2 regions of the Mycobacterium sp. NGS49 genome follow, and region 1 is predicted to be linked to the other one. Evidence: riboswitches for the same ligand, from Rfam matches in the RefSeq annotation. Region 1 holds a riboswitch; the other holds the start of a gene.
What was found. Region 1 has a riboswitch for cobalamin ahead of metE (5-methyltetrahydropteroyltriglutamate--homocysteine S-methyltransferase). Riboswitches for the same ligand answer to the same signal wherever they lie in the genome.

Region 1 (7,815 bases):
CTCGCCGCCGGCGCCACCGGTACCGCCATCGCCGCCGTTGCCGTACAGACCACCATCACCGCCTCTGCCTCCGGCCGCGCCGGTACCGCCGAAGACAGCATCCGCGCCCTGACCACCGGCACCACCGTGGCCACTGCTGCCTCCGAAGACGACCACAGAACCACCGTCCTGACCCCGCATGGATCCCTCGCCGCCCGCCCCGCCGACCCCGCCGGCACCCGCATCACCGCCGCGACCACCGTTCCCGCCGACCCCGTTGTTGACGCTCCAGGTGCCGGTGGCACCGTCGCCACCGTTACCCGCGATACCACCGGAAACGCCGTTACCGCCGGCACCGCCGATGCCTTGCCGGCCGTCCTGCCCGGAGGTCGCCAATGCGGCGCCGCCGGCACCGCCGTTACCACCCGCGCCCCCATTGCCTCCGTCACCGGCGTGGCCCCCAGATCCGCCGTTCCCACCCAAGGCGGTGGCGGTGACGCCGTCGGCGCCATCACCACCGACGCCGCCGTTTGCGCCTCGACCGCCGGCACCCCCGTCACCTCCGTTGCCGGCGTGCAATCCGCCGTTGCCCCCCGCGCCGCCATCGCCGCCGGCTCCGCCGTGGCCGCCATCTGTGCCCGAAGCACCCCAGATCTGCGCCGACGTGCCCGCGGCACCGGCCAGACCGTCCCCACCGATACCGCCGGTGCCACCGTCGCCGACCAATCCAGCGTCGCCACCGCGACCGCCGGCAGCACCATCGCCGCCCGCAACCACGGCGTCGGCGCCACTGCCTCCAGAGCCTCCGTTGCCACCGCTGGTCGGTGTTGCGCCGTCGGCTCCGGCCAAGCCATGGCCATTGCCGCCGTGAGCTCCGCCCGCCCCGCCGGCTCCTCCTTTGCCGGGGTCACCACCGTGGCCACCGGAGCCGCCCACACCACCGTTGACGCTCCAAGTGCCGGTTTCACCGCTGCCTCCGTCGCCGGGCACTCCCCCGGCACCACCGGCGCCGCCCGCTCCGCCAATGCCATGGCTACCGACCCGACCGATCAAGCCGCCCCGTCCGGCCACGCCACCGCTGCCACCCACACCGCCCGCACCGCCGTCGCCACCGTCGCCACCAGCTTGGCCGTTGCCGCCCCGTACCACGGCGTCCGCACCGGCAAACCCGGCACCGCCGGCACCGCCTCCACCACCGACACCCCCGTTGCCGCCCGCTCCGCCGATGCCGATCAAGCTGCCGCCGGCACCGCCCGCTCCACCTGCGCCGCCAGATCCGCCGGCCGCGCCGGCCGCGCCGGAATCACCTGATGCGGTCGCAGAAAGGCCGGCCGTGCCGGCCAAGCCGTCGCCGCCGGATCCACCGGCGCCGCCGATGCCGACCAATCCCGCCCGCCCGCCATCCCCACCGGCGCCACCGGACCCGCCGGCGATCGTGGCTGCTGCTCCGGCACCACCGTTGCCACCGTCGCCGAGGAGCAAACCGCCGCGGCCACCGGCACCGCCCGCTCCGCCGGTACCTCCCGTGTTGATCGCTCCCGTGCCGCCAAGACCGCCGTTACCGAAAAGCCCGGCGGCCCCGCCCGCACCGCCGATCCCGCCGCCGGTTCCTCCCTCGCCACCAGCGCCGCCGCTACCCCACAACCAGCCTCCGGCGCCGCCGCTACCGCCTGCGGCGCCGGCGCCGCCGGTCCCGCCTGCGCCGCCGCTTCCGAGCAATCCCGCCGAGCCACCGGCGCCACCGACCTGCCCCGCGGCACCCGAGCCACCGGCACCACCGTTACCGAGAAGTAGACCACCCGGCGCTCCGTTCGTCCCGGTACCGGCGAGTCCATCGGCCCCGTCACCGATCAGCGGTCGACCGAAGTGGGCCATGGTCTGTGAATTGACAGCGCCCAAGAGATTTTGTCCCGCGTTGGCCGCTTCGGTGGCGACGTAGGAACTCGCGCCGGCGCTGAGCGTCTGCACGAATTGGTCTTGCAACAGCGCCACTCGCGCACTCAGCGCCTGATATTGCCGACCCTGTCCGCCGAACAGCGCCGTGATCGCCGCCGACACTTCGTCAGCGGCTGCCGCTGCGATCACGGTCGTGTGCGCGGCCGCCGCGGCATTGGCCGCGCCGAGCGTCGTACCGATGCGCACCAGATCAGCGGCTGCCGCTGACACGAACTCAGGCATCGCGATTACAAATGACATCTCTAACCTCCGGACCCCTAGCGGCAGGTCGCAATTGCAGACAAATGCCAGTGGCGCACTGTCATTGACATAAGATAAGGATTTCGATAGCTGGGGCCAGAGCAGTTCAACCAACGCCGCAGGTACCGATCGTGCAATTTGCACAAAAGCCTTAGACTGCCGTCGTGACCTGGCGGGAGCCTTCCCAGCGTGTGCAGGAGCTGATTCGAAAAGGGGCCTGGCTCGCGCTCAACCCGAGCCGCGAGTGGCTGGAAGAGTTCGACCGCGTCACGCTGAACGCCAGTGCGCGCATCTCCGAAGACCCCGGCTTGGCAGCGGTCGTCAGTCGCTCGAACCGGGCCACGTTGGTGTATTTCGCGTCGGCCATGCTGCAAGCACCGGGAGCACCGGTCGAGCCGTACCTCAACGCCGAAACATTGCGTATGGCAAGGGATTTGGTGCGTCGCGGGCTGGACGCGTCCGCGCTGGAGGTCTATCGCATCGGGCACAACGTGGCATGGCGGCGCTGGACGGAGATCGCGTTCGAGCTCACGTCCGACCCGGAGGAGCTCCGCGAACTGCTCGACGTGCCGTTCCGTTCGGCCAATGAATTCGTGGACGGCACGCTGGCCGGCATCGCAACACAGATGCAGACCGAGTATTCCGAACTAACCCAGGACATCAGCGCCGAGCGTCGCAAGATCGTCGAACTCATTCTGGATGGCGCTTCCATCGACCCGGAGCGCGCCGAAGAGCGATTGGGCTACCGACTCAACCGAACTCATACCGCGGCCATCCTGTGGTCCGACGAGTTGGACGACCCGGAGGATCGGCTTGACCGCGCCGTTGAGGCATTCAGTCGAGCGGTCGGCTGCGAGCGCCCCCTTACCGTCGTCGCCAGCGCGGCCACCCGCTGGGTGTGGGTCAGAGATGTCGCCGCCCTCGACCCCGACCGGGTCCGCGAGGTCCTGAAGGAAACCACGGGAACGCGGATCGCGGTCGGCAGCACGGCGCCGGGAATCGACGGGTTCCGGCGCAGCCACATGGATGCTCTCACTACGCAGCGAATGTTGGTCCGGCTCCGCTCACGACAGCGCATCGCCTTCTTCGCCGATGTTCAGATGGTTGCATTGCTGACCGAAAGCCCGGACGGCGCAGACGATTTCATCAGCGCCACGTTGGGTGATTTCGAGACGGCCAGCCCGGTCCTGCACACCACAGTGCTGACCTACATCAACGCCGAGTGCAACGCGTCGCGCGCCGCAAAACTGCTCTACACGCACCGCAACACGCTGGTGTATCGGCTCGAGGCCGCGCAACGACTCCTGCCGCGCCCGCTCGAACACACCCTCGTCGAGGTCGCCGTCGCGATCAAGGCACTGCAATGGCGCGGCAACCCGTCCGATGGTCGGGCCGGAACGCCGGACGACAAGCCGGACCGCGACACCGTCGTTGTACGCGGCGACCACCAGCACTAGTACGCTCGGTTGTGCAGCTGGTCTGCTGTCGCCGCATCCCGCGGCGCCGGCATCGAGCGAGGCACCACGCTTCGTGAGAGGGAACCCGGTGAGAATCCGGGACTGTCCCGCAGCGGTATGCAGGAACGAAAGCCGTCTTTAAGCACTGGTCTTGAGAAATCAAGACTGGGAAGCGACGGTCAGTAGGAGCACCGAGGGTGCGCGCCCGCAAGTCCGAAGACCTGCCAGCTGTGCCGGGCGCGCCGCGCCCGGCGGCACACCGCCTCGTGGAATGGGCGTTTGGCCAGCCAGCCGTGGTGGTACGCGGGCTCCGGAGAGCACCAGCGCATCGCCCCGACTGTCGGCTGCGCGTCCGCGGGCGGTGTCCACACCGTCGACATGAAGGACCGCTTCGTGACCGCTCAACCATTCACCGCCACCATCACCGGTTCCCCCCGCATCGGACCGCGCCGCGAACTCAAGCGCGCGACCGAGGGATATTGGGCCGGCCGTACCAGCCGCGCCGACTTGGAATCCGTCGCCGCCACCCTGCGCCGGGACACCTGGGCAGACCTGGCCGCCGCCGGCCTGGACTCGGTGCCGATCAACACCTTCTCCTACTACGACCAGATGCTGGACACCTCGGTGCTGCTGGGCGCGCTGCCGGCCCGGGTCGGCGGCATCTCCGACGAACTGGACCGCTACTTCGCCGCCGCGCGGGGCAACGACGACGTGGCACCGCTGGAGATGACGAAGTGGTTCGACACCAACTACCACTACCTCGTCCCCGAGATCGGCCGGTCGACGCGGTTCTCGCTGAATCCCGACAAGGTGCTTTCCGAGTTGAAAGAAGCTCAGGAGCAAGGCATTCCGGCACGCCCGGTGATCGTCGGGCCCGTCACCTTCCTGCTGCTGAGCAAGGCGGTGGACGGCGCGGGCGCACCGATCGAGCGGCTGCAGGAGCTGATGCCGATCTATTCCGAACTGCTGTCGCTGCTCGCGGACGGCGGGGCACAGTGGGTGCAGTTCGACGAGCCGGCGCTGGTCACCGACATCTCCGCCGATGCGCCCGCGCTTGCCGAGGCCGTCTACAACGCGTTGGGTGCGGTGGCCAACCGCCCTGCCATCCACGTCGCGACCTACTTCGGCGATCCCGGCGCCGCGCTGGCGGGGCTGGCCCGTACGCCGGTCGAGGCGATCGGCGTCGACCTGGTCTACGGCCCCGACACTGCGATCGCGGCCGTTCCGGAGTTGGCCGGAAAGATACTGGTGGCCGGCATCGTCGACGGCCGCAACATCTGGCGCACCGATCTGCACGCGGCACTGGGCAAGTTGGAGACCCTGCGAGGAGCGGCGGGGGCGATAGCCGTCTCCACGTCGTGCTCCACCTTGCATGTGCCGTACTCCCTGGAGCCCGAGACCGATCTGGACGACAACCTGCGCAGCTGGCTGGCGTTCGGGGCCGAGAAGGTGCACGAGGTGGTCGCGCTGTCCCGGGCGCTACGGGACGGACGCGACGCCGTCGCCGAAGAGATGGCGGCGTCCGACGCCGCGGTGGCCGCGCGCCGCAACGACCCGCGCCTGCATAACGACCGGCTCCGGGCCCGCGTCCAATCGATCGTCGCGTCCGGCGTCCACCGCGGGGATCCGGCGCAGCGCCGTGCGGAGCAGGAAGCCCGCCTGCGACTGCCGGTGCTGCCGACCACAACGATCGGCTCCTACCCGCAGACCGCGGCGATCCGCGTCGCCCGGGCGGCCTTGCGCTCCGGTGAGATCGACCAAAGCGAGTACGAGCGGCGGATGAGACAAGAGATCGCCGACGTCATCAAGCTGCAGGAACAGCTGGGCATCGACGTGTTGGTGCACGGCGAGCCCGAGCGCAACGACATGGTGCAGTACTTCGCAGAACAGCTGGACGGCTTCTTCGCCACCCACAACGGCTGGGTGCAGTCCTACGGCAGCCGCTGTGTGCGTCCGCCGATCCTGTTCGGCGATGTGGTACGCACCCACCCGATGACGGTGGACTGGATCAACTATGCGCAGTCGCTGACCGATAAGCCGGTGAAGGGCATGCTGACCGGACCGGTGACCATCCTGGCGTGGTCCTTCGTCCGCGACGACCAGCCGCTGGCCGACACCGCCAACCAGGTGGCGCTCGCCATTCGCGACGAGACGGTGGATCTGCAGTCCGCCGGTATCGCGGTGATCCAGGTCGACGAGCCGGCCCTGCGGGAGTTGCTGCCGCTGCGCCGCGCCGACCAGGACGAGTACTTGCGTTGGGCCGTAGGGTCTTTCCGGTTGGCCACCTCGGGTGTGGCCGACTCGACCCAGATCCACACCCACCTCTGCTACTCGGAGTTCGGCGAGGTGATCGGCGCCATCGCCGATCTGGACGCCGACGTCACGTCCATCGAGGCTGCGCGCTCGCACCTGGAGGTGCTCGACGACCTGAATGCGATCGGCTTCTCCAACAGCGTGGGCCCGGGTGTCTACGACATCCATTCCCCGCGGGTGCCGAGCACCGAGGAGATGGCGGCGTCATTGCGAGCCGCGATGAACGCCGTTCCAGCGGAACGCCTTTGGGTGAATCCGGACTGCGGGCTGAAGACCCGCGACGTCGACGAGGTGACCGCGTCGCTGCGCAACATGGTCGCCGCCGCACAGCAGGTGCGGGCCGAGACCTAAGCCCACGGCGAGCTGGGGGCACGCCCCGCTCGCGAGCAGACGCAAAATCGCGTTCCGGCGCGCCGGAACGTGCGATTTTGCGTCTGCTCGCGGCGTTAGCCGGCCCTAGTCGGAATCGACGTGGACCGGGACGTCGTCGGCCCAGGGCTGGCGGGTCACCATGTCGGCCACGCGCACGTAGCCACGCTCGAATTCACCTGTCGCAGCATCGACTAACCGATACCGCTGGATCTGCCGGTGGATCGGCTGCGCATCGAGCAGGACGATGCGCACCTCCCCTGGCTCGAATCGGCACCGCCGCTGCATCGCGGCGATCAGCTGCTCGTTGTGCATGTGGCCGTCGCCGAAGTTCCACCCGATGGCGGTGCTGCAGATGCGTTCCCCGTCGGTGATGACGTAGTCGTCCTCGTTCTGGCCGGCCATCGCGCGGTGCGCCAACGTGAACAACGCCCTGCCGTGCGTGTTCATGGCGCGGAACGCATATCCGAGATACATCGGGATCTGCGCGCGGTCCTTGCCGTAGAACCGCTCCAGCTGGGCCTGCGGCATGCTGGCGATCGCCACGATGCCCCGCGCGATCTTCTCACTCGCCGACGGCTTGATACACCACAGCGTGGTGTCCCAGTTGCCGGCGTAGTAGCGCATGCCGGGCAGGAAGGAGATCTTGCGCGGGAACATGTTGCCCGCGATCACGGTGCCCACCAGCACGGCGATCAGAATCGCCACTGGCACAGGGTGTTTCACGTCGCTGATGCCCAGCTGGGCGTGGCCGACGAACAGCGTGAGCACGCCGAAGATCATGAAGACGTTCCACTCCAGCGGCACCCCCATCGGGATCGCTGTCAGGATGCCGAGGTGGAAGCACACCATCACGATCGCGGCCACGGTGGTGGGCCAGCCGCCGTGGGAGAAGAACAACGCCAATGGAACCAACATCTCGATGAGCGTGCTGACGTGGGCGAACAACCGCGACAACAGCCCGGGCCGCAGGTCGTCGGGGAACTTCTCGAAGAACATCCGCTTGATGAAGCGCGGCCGGAACAGCGGGTTGTTCGACATCATGGTGGAGATCACGAACGGGAAGTGCTTGTTGAGTTTGGACGTCGCCGCCCCCATCCAGATCACCAGGAACACCAGCTTGGCCGCCACGATCATGTCGACGGCGCCGAACAGGAAGGTCACGGTCAACGACCCGTAGACCTCACCGCGGGCTGCCAGGAAGATCACTTTGTCGCGCAACCCCGCCGCGGCCAGCACCAGCAGGATGGCCACGATCTCCCACGTGGGCAGCACCCCGACCTTGCTGCCCAGCGCCGGTATCGGCCCGCTGCCGTCGGTGAACAACGCCGTCACCAGCAACACCAGCAGCAGCGCATATAGGGCGACGTCCACCGGCTTGCGCTTGGTGCCGAACGTCAGCGGGACGCGATCCGGCCACGGTGGCAACCGGATGGTGCCGAAGCGCATCCAGTACAGGATCGATCCCATCGGCGGGAAGAACCGGTTGTTCAGCGGCCCG
Region 2 (7,815 bases), on a different contig from region 1:
GGCCTGGGCCGTCTTGATCGGGTCCATCATCTGAAAACCGGTGCGCGCCATCCAGCTTGGGATATTAAGCCGGTTGAACACGTGGTCGGCCATGAAGTCGGCGACGCCGGCGCCCATGTTCGCCGGGATGCCCATCGGCAACGCTGCCAGGGTGTCGACCGGCGAACCGAACGCCACGATGCTGGCCAGGTTCCTCGACCGGCGGTAGGCCGCGACCTGGTAGCACCACATGCCACCTTGGGAGTACCCGACCAGGTGCACGTCCTGGCCCGCGGTGTCTTTGACCGTGTCGATGGCCTGGTCGAGCGCGACGATGTGGTCGGCCAGCGTGCGGCGCATGCCGCCCTCGATCTTGTCGGGGGAACCGAAGTCGATGACCCAGGGATCCAGACCGCTGGCGTGCAGAATGCCCACGGCCCCGTCTTCACGGGTGACGTCCCACATGTCGGCCGACATCATCATCGGGTGCACCATCAGTACCGGGGGACCCACCGGCGGCTGGCCGGGCCGGCTGTCGGGCGGAAAGTACCGTCGCAGCTTGTACATCGGCACGCTCTCGACGACCTGGGACGGCGAGGGGATGCTGCCGGTTTCCAGGCCCCCCAGCCGTAGTACTTCCAAACCGTTCTGAGCCGTGGCCACCAGCCGCTCGACCGGTCGCGTGACCATCGAAAAATTGAGATCCACCACTGCTCCCTGAGTGCTTCCTGGATGAGCCTTGACCAGCGTGGACATCATGGCACATCGGTATGGGCGTGTGTTCCAGGTCACTCCTGCGAGTACGGGCCGGCCGAAAATCCCTCTCGGCGCACCCGGTGGGGTGCGGTCTAACCCGGCCTTGCCGGCGGATCCTCGCTGCGCGGGCGATCGTCAGATTTTCGCTCTGCCTTCCAGGTGCCCGGCAACATCGGACTGCGGGGCGCGCCGGCGAAGGTGTGCCCGCTCAGCGTCGTGATGCCTGCCGCCTGGTGGGCGCCCAACGGCGCAGACCCGGCGAAACCCGCGGTTATCGCACCCGCCGCCGCCATCTCGGGCTCCGGGTCCAGGTATTCGTACCCCCGGCCCGGCTGGGTGACCTTCGCCCGGCGACGCCGCGGTGTGCCCACCGGTTCCCTGGTTGCCGGCACAGCCGTGGGCGCCTCGGTGCTGTCGGGTTCGGACGCCTTCCTCCGGGCGCCGGCACCGGTCGAATGTCTGGCGACCGAGCCCAGGTCACCCACCAGGTAGCCGAAGTTCTCCATGCCGGCGCCCAGGCCCAGACCCACGCCGGTGCCGGTGCTCGGTGGCGGGACGGTGTGGGGTGGAGCAACCCCGGGCGTCGGGCCCGGCACGGTCGCCGCCGCGGGGGTGGGCGCCGGGGACGAGGTTGAGCTAGGCAGAGACGGGGCGAGCGCGGCCAATGGCGGAGTGACCGGCGGTGCGACCGGTGGTGCGGGCGGGACGACAGCGAGCGCCGCCAGGCCCTTGATGCCGATCGGTGCGAGTACGGCGCCGGCGGCCAACGGCACCAATGGGGCGGTCAGCAACGGCACCACCACCGCGAGCAGTACGAGGGTCTGTTCCAACAGTGTCTTCAGGAGCGCGATGGTGTCGGTGATGACCGTGCCGATGATCTCCACCGTGACGAACAGGATGGTGAAGCCGATGGTCACCGGATTGCCCGAGGCGAACGCCGCGGTGAGGTCCAGTGCGACGAACGAGAACATCTGCGACAGCAGCACCACGTAGGTGCCGATGTCCATCGGGTAGCCGAGGGCGAACGCGACGTTGAAGGGGCTCAGGTAGGTCAGCGGGTTGCCGAGGATGACGAGATAGGGATCGAATCCGGAGAACAGCGCCTGGAAGAACGGCATGTTCGAGAGCGCGTCGATCAAGGGCTGAATGTAGTTGTCGTAGAAGTCGGTATAGCCGATGTCCTGCAGCCAGTTGAAGAAGTCGTTCTGCCGGTCCGGGGGTAAGTCGTCGGCGGCGGCCAGCGCGCCGGTGGTGACGATCTCCGGCGCCGCGGTGGTCTGCGGCGCGGTGTTGACCGCCACGGCCGCGACGTCCTGATAGGTGGTCATCACGGTGGCGGCCTGAATCCACATCCGCGCATAGTCGGCCTCGTTCAGCGCGATCGGAACCGTGTTGACACCAAAGAAGTTGGTCGCCAACAGCACCGCATGGGTGGCGTGGTTGGCGGCCAGCTCGGCCAGCGTGGGCATGGCGGCCAGCGCGCTGGCCCAGGCTGCGGCCGCGGCTTCCTGCCGGGTAGTCAGGGCGTAGCTGTCGGCCGCAGCCTGGTTCAGCCACGCCAGATAGGGCAGGTGGGCGGCCACATATGCCTGTGCTGTCGTGCCGTTCCAGCTCCCGGCCTGGACGGCCGCCAATACCGCCGCCAGGTCCCGGGCGGTTTCCGCGTAGACGGTGCTCAGCGACCTCCAGGTCGCCGCCCCGGCAAGTAACGGACCGGCCCCGGGGCCGCTACTGAGCAGGGCGGAATGCACCTCGGGGGGCGTGGCCAGCCACACCGGGGCGGTCATCGCGCACCGCCGTCAGGAATGAAAGCCGTTGGCGGCGTGGGGATTCCAGTGAAAATGACAAGCCGAAGACGCATCGACGACGATCGCTCTCTCGGGGTACACCGCCCCGGGTCGCAGGACGCGATGACGCGAGTATCCTGGCTCTCGGATCGCTGCTTGCCTCGCCTTCCAGCTGATCGCCGTGGCGTATGAGGGTCGCTCCCCGATTACAGTGGCGGGACCGCGCCGGCTTCGCACCGGCTTCCTGCATCGTCATTGCCTAACCGCAGCATTGTCTCATCCCGCCGGCCCCGGTGGTAGCCGGCAGTGCAGCCGGTACCCTCAGTCCAGTGGCACACCTGCTCGGAGCCGAGGCCGTCCACCTGGCATATCCGACCCAGGTTGTCTTCGAATCGGTCACCCTCGGCGTCAACGACGGTGCCCGCATCGGAATCGTCGGCCGCAACGGGGACGGCAAATCCAGCCTGCTGGGCCTGCTCACCGGCCAGCTCCGGCCGGACTCCGGACGAGTCACCCAGCGCAGCGGCTTACGGGTCAGCGCGCTGGCTCAAGCGGACACCCTGGATCCCGAGCACACCGTCGGCCGGGTGCTGGTCGGTGACCAGGCGGATCACCAGTGGGCCGGCAGCGGCCGGGTGCGCGACGTCGTCGCCGGTTTGGTATCCGATATCGACTGGGATGCAACGGTTTCCACGCTTAGCGGCGGTCAGCGCCGTCGGGTGCAGCTGGCCCAACTGCTCATCGGCGAGTGGGACGTGATCGCCCTCGACGAACCCACCAACCACCTCGACATCGAGGGCATCACCTGGCTGGCCGGCCACTTCAAACAACGCTGGGCGCGCAACAGCGGCGGGTTGCTGGTGGTGACCCACGACCGCTGGTTCCTGGACGAGGTCGCCACCGCGACGTGGGAGGTGCACGACGGCATCGTCGAACCGTTCGAGGGTGGTTACGCCGCGTACGTGCTGCAACGGGTGGAGCGGGATCGGCAGGCCGCCGCCTCGGAGGCCAAGCGACAGAACCTGATGCGGAAGGAACTGGCGTGGTTGCGTCGCGGCGCCCCTGCCCGCACGTCGAAGCCCAAGTTCCGCATCGAGGCCGCCAACCAGTTGATTGCCGACGTGCCGCCGCTGCGCAATACGGTGGAGCTGGCCAAGCTTGCCACCGCTCGGCTGGGCAAGGACGTCATCGACCTGCTCGACGTCTCGGTCTCCTATGGCGGGCGCGCGGTACTTCGCGAGGTCGAGTGGCGAATCGCGCCTGGCGAGCGCACCGGAATCGTGGGGGCCAACGGGGCCGGCAAATCCACGCTGCTGGGTTTGCTTGCCGGAACCGTTCAGCCCGACACCGGACGCGTCAAGCGTGGCAAGACCGTCCGGCTGGCCGTGCTCGATCAGCAGGGCGATGAGCTCACTGCGGTTGCCGGAGAGCGGATCGCCGACGTGCTCGGCCGGCTGCAGCGTGGTTACGAGGTCGAGGGCCGGGAGATGACCCCGGGCCAGCTGCTGGAGCGGTTGGGCTTCGCCCGCGGGCAGCTCTCGGCGCGCGTCGGCGAACTGTCCGGCGGCCAGCGTCGGCGCCTGCAACTGATGCTCACGCTGCTGTCGGAGCCGAATGTGCTGTTGCTCGACGAGCCCACCAACGATGTCGACACCGACATGCTGACCGCCACCGAAGACCTGCTCGACTCGTGGGCGGGCACCTTGATCGTCGTCTCGCACGACCGTTACCTGCTGGAACGCGTCACCGATCAGCAGTACGCGATCCTGGACGGCCGGTTGCGGCACCTGCCCGGAGGTATCGACGAATACCTGCGGTTGGCCGCGCGACCGACGGACAAGCCGACGGCGCCGAAAGCGCAACCGCCGCAGACCATGTCGGGTGCTCAGCGCCGGACCGCCGAGAAGGAGCTGGCTGCCATCGACCGCCAGCTGGCTCGCCTCGCCGACCGGATCGAGGCCATGCACGTCGAGCTTGCCGAGCATGACCAGTCCGACCACGTCGGTGTCACGCGCTTGACGCAGCAACTGCGCGAACTCGAGGAAGAGGTCACCACGCTGGAGGGGCAATGGCTGGAGTTGTCGGACGTGCTGGAATGAGACCGGTCCGGTATTGGCCCGGCGAGGCGCTACGCGCCGGGTACAACCGCCGTGGCGCGGTGATCGACTCGGGCATCGGCCGGCACGGCTACACCTATCTGCTGGGCGCCGAGGCGAACCGATTCGTATTCGCCAATGCCGACGCTTTCAGTTGGCGCCAGACGTTCGAGAGTCTCGTGCCGGTGGACGGTCCAACCGCGCTGATCGTCAGCGATGGTGAGGACCACCGCCGTCGTCGCAGCGTGGTGGCGCCGGGGCTGCGGCACCGGCAGATCCAGGACTACGTGCAGACCATGGTGACCCACATCGACACCACCATCGACGGCTGGCGACCCGGCCGGCGGGTGGACATCTATCAGGAATTCCGCTCGACGGTACGACGTAGCACGGCCGAAAGCCTGTTTGGGTCACGCCTGGCCGCTCACTCGGATTTCCTCGGCGAGCAACTGGAGCCGTTGCTGGACCTGACGCACCTGCCACCGGGGGTCATGAAGCTTCAGCAGCGCGTCAATTCACCCCGCTGGCGGCGGGCAATGGCCGCACGCAAACGCATCGACGAGCTCATCGATGCCCAGATCGCCGACGCACGCCGCCGGCCCCGCCCGGACGACCACATGTTGGCGACCCTGATCAACGGTCGATCGGACGAAGGACAGGTACTGCGGGACAACGAGATTCGTGATCAAATCGTATCGCTGATCACGGCCGGCTACGAGACGACCAGCGGTGCGCTGGCTTGGGCCGCCTACACGCTGCTGACCTGGCCGGGGGTCTGGGACGCCGCCGCCGCCGAGGTGGACCGGGTGCTGGGTGGCAAGACGCCGACGGCCGCCGACCTGCCGGCCCTGACGTATCTCAACGGCGTTGTGCACGAAACACTTCGGCTGTATCCGCCCGGCGTCATCTCGGCCCGCCGAGTGCTGCGCGACCTGCGCTTCGACGGGCACCGGATCCCGGCGGGACGACTCATCGTCTTCAGCGCTTACGTCACCCACCGGGATCCCGAGTCATGGCCCGACCCAACGCAATTCCGTCCGCAGCGGTGGGATCCGGCGGACCCGGGCTACCGTAAACCCGCGCCGCACGAGTTCATTCCGTTCAGCGGCGGCTTGCACCGGTGCATCGGTTCGGCGATGGCCATCACCGAGATGACGGTGATGCTGGCACGGCTGGTCGCCAAGACCAGGCTACGGCTGCCGGCGCAGCGGATCCGAGCCGCGAACTTCGCCGCGCTCAGTCCCCGGCCGGGCCTGACGGTGGAAGTTCTCGATCGGGCGGCTACCGAGCGCTAGTGCCAGCGCAGCAACACGAGTTCAGCGCAGAATCCGGGCCCCATCGCCAGCATCAAACCGGGACTGCCACTGGGCGGCCGCTTCTCGATGGTGTCGCGCAGGATGTGCAGCACCGACGCCGAGGACAGGTTGCCGATCTCGCCGAGCGACCGCCAGGTCAGCTCGAGCGCCTCCGGCGGCAGATCCAGGCAGTTGGTGATCGCATTGATCACCTTCGGTCCCCCGGGGTGACTCACCCAGGTGCCGATGTCTTCCCTGGTCAAATCGTGACCGGCCAGGAATCCGTCGACATCGGCCGGCAGGTGCGCTTCGATCAGGTCGGTCAACTCTGGGGCAAGCCGCAGCTGCAGGCCGTGCGAGCCCACGTCCCAGCCCATGATGCCCAGCGATTCGGGGTACAGGCGGCTGCGCGAGTCGACGATCGTGGGGCCGGTGGCCCGCACCCGCTCGGCGCGGCGGTCGCCTACGGCGACGACGGCAGCCGCACCGTCGCCGAACAGGGCCGTGCCGATCAAGCCCGACACGGTCGGCTTGACCGCCGGGTAGGTGAGGGAGCAGAGCTCGACGGAGATCAGCACCGCGACGTCGTCGGGTGCGCCCCGGAGGTAGTCGTGCAGACGGGCCACTCCGGCGGCACCGGCCACACAACCGAGGCCGAACAGCGGCATCCGGCGGATATCGGGACGCAATCCGAGCCGCCCGGCGATCCTGGCGTCCAACGACGGGACCGCGACGCCGGTGACCGTGGTGGTGGCGATCATGTCGATGTCCTGCGGCTGCAGGCCCGCTTCGTCCAACGCGCCCATCAGCGCCTCGATGCCGAGGTCGACCGCCTTATCGAGGAAGATCTCGTTGGCGTCGCCGAAGTCGTTGAGGGCCGGATAGCGATCCAGCGGCAGGGCGAAGTGCCGATTGTTCACTTTGGCGGACCTGTGCAGGCGCCGAACGATCTCCTCGTGCTCCTTCAACCCGGGGAATTCGACGAACAGATCGGTGATCTCCGTCTGGCTGTATCGGTGCGGTGGCAATGCACCGAAGACCCCTGCGATGACGCTCATTCACCCTGCCTCATTCAGCTGCTCGTCAGATAGCCCGCCCGCAAGACTCCCCAAATTCCTTAGCTTAGTGGACTTTCCGAAGGCACGCAAAAGACGGTGATATTCAACACTTGTCGTGCAGCTCTGACAATTATTTGTCGGCGGCACCCTTTGTCAGGCTTTATCATCGTCGCCGTCCAGCGTCATCGCGATTAACGCGTCAGGGCTCAACGAGTCGATTACATCGTCACCCATTTGGGCTTCTGACATGGCTCTTTGCGGATCACCAGCCAACAGCAGGAGTTTGTCGAGTAATCCGGTTCGCCGTAGCTCGCTGATTGGAATCGTGTGCAGTAACGACCAAAACCGGTCGTCGTCCGATTCGTTTTCGGAGCGACCGGAAATTTGCTGGGCGAGATGGCCGGCCAGGGCGTTCGGAGTGGGATAGTCGAAAATCAGCGTGCGCGAGAGAGACAATCCCGCCAACTCGCGCTCGGTTTTCAGACGGTTACGGAGTTCGACGCCGGCCATAGAGCTGAAGCCCTGGTCCTGGAAGGCCCGCTCGGCATCGACGTCACCTGCCCCGGCATGCCCCAGCACCACCGCGGCGTGTAAACACACCAATTCGACCAGTCGGCGATGCCTATCCCCGGGATCCAGCTCCTGCAACCGCGCACCGTCGGGGACAGTGACCGGGGTATCGTCACCGGCGCCCACCCAGAACCGTCGCCGCACGAATCCATAGGCCGGCAGGTCTACCCGCCGTGCTCCCAGGCCGTCGAATGTGGCGGCCCAGTTCACCTCCGCGCCGTGGGCGAACAGCTTTCCTACCGCGGTGAGCGCCGTCTCGGCCTCCGCAAGACCT

Region 2: linked by a shared signal. The riboswitch ahead of AC5Y7D_RS04750 (PPE family protein) and the one ahead of metE (5-methyltetrahydropteroyltriglutamate--homocysteine S-methyltransferase) in region 1 are both predicted to bind cobalamin.

The regions. Positions count from the first base shown of each region.
Region 1 covers NZ_JCALCX010000028.1:51,155-58,969, reverse strand. Annotated here, with positions in the region: gene AC5Y7D_RS24190 (PE family protein) at 1-2,175, opposite strand, end outside; gene AC5Y7D_RS24185 (Rv1453 family transcriptional regulator) at 2,340-3,632, shown strand; cobalamin riboswitch at 3,663-3,875, shown strand; gene metE (5-methyltetrahydropteroyltriglutamate--homocysteine S-methyltransferase) at 4,011-6,296, shown strand; gene AC5Y7D_RS24175 (DUF3556 domain-containing protein) at 6,402-7,815, opposite strand, start outside.
Region 2 covers NZ_JCALCX010000003.1:272,942-280,756, forward strand. Annotated here, with positions in the region: gene AC5Y7D_RS04745 (acyl-CoA synthetase) at 1-690, opposite strand, end outside; gene AC5Y7D_RS04750 (PPE family protein) at 828-2,522, opposite strand; cobalamin riboswitch at 2,633-2,811, opposite strand; gene AC5Y7D_RS04755 (ABC-F family ATP-binding cassette domain-containing protein) at 2,852-4,621, shown strand; gene AC5Y7D_RS04760 (cytochrome P450) at 4,618-5,913, shown strand; gene AC5Y7D_RS04765 (type III polyketide synthase) at 5,910-6,971, opposite strand; gene AC5Y7D_RS04770 (type I polyketide synthase) at 7,125-7,815, opposite strand, start outside.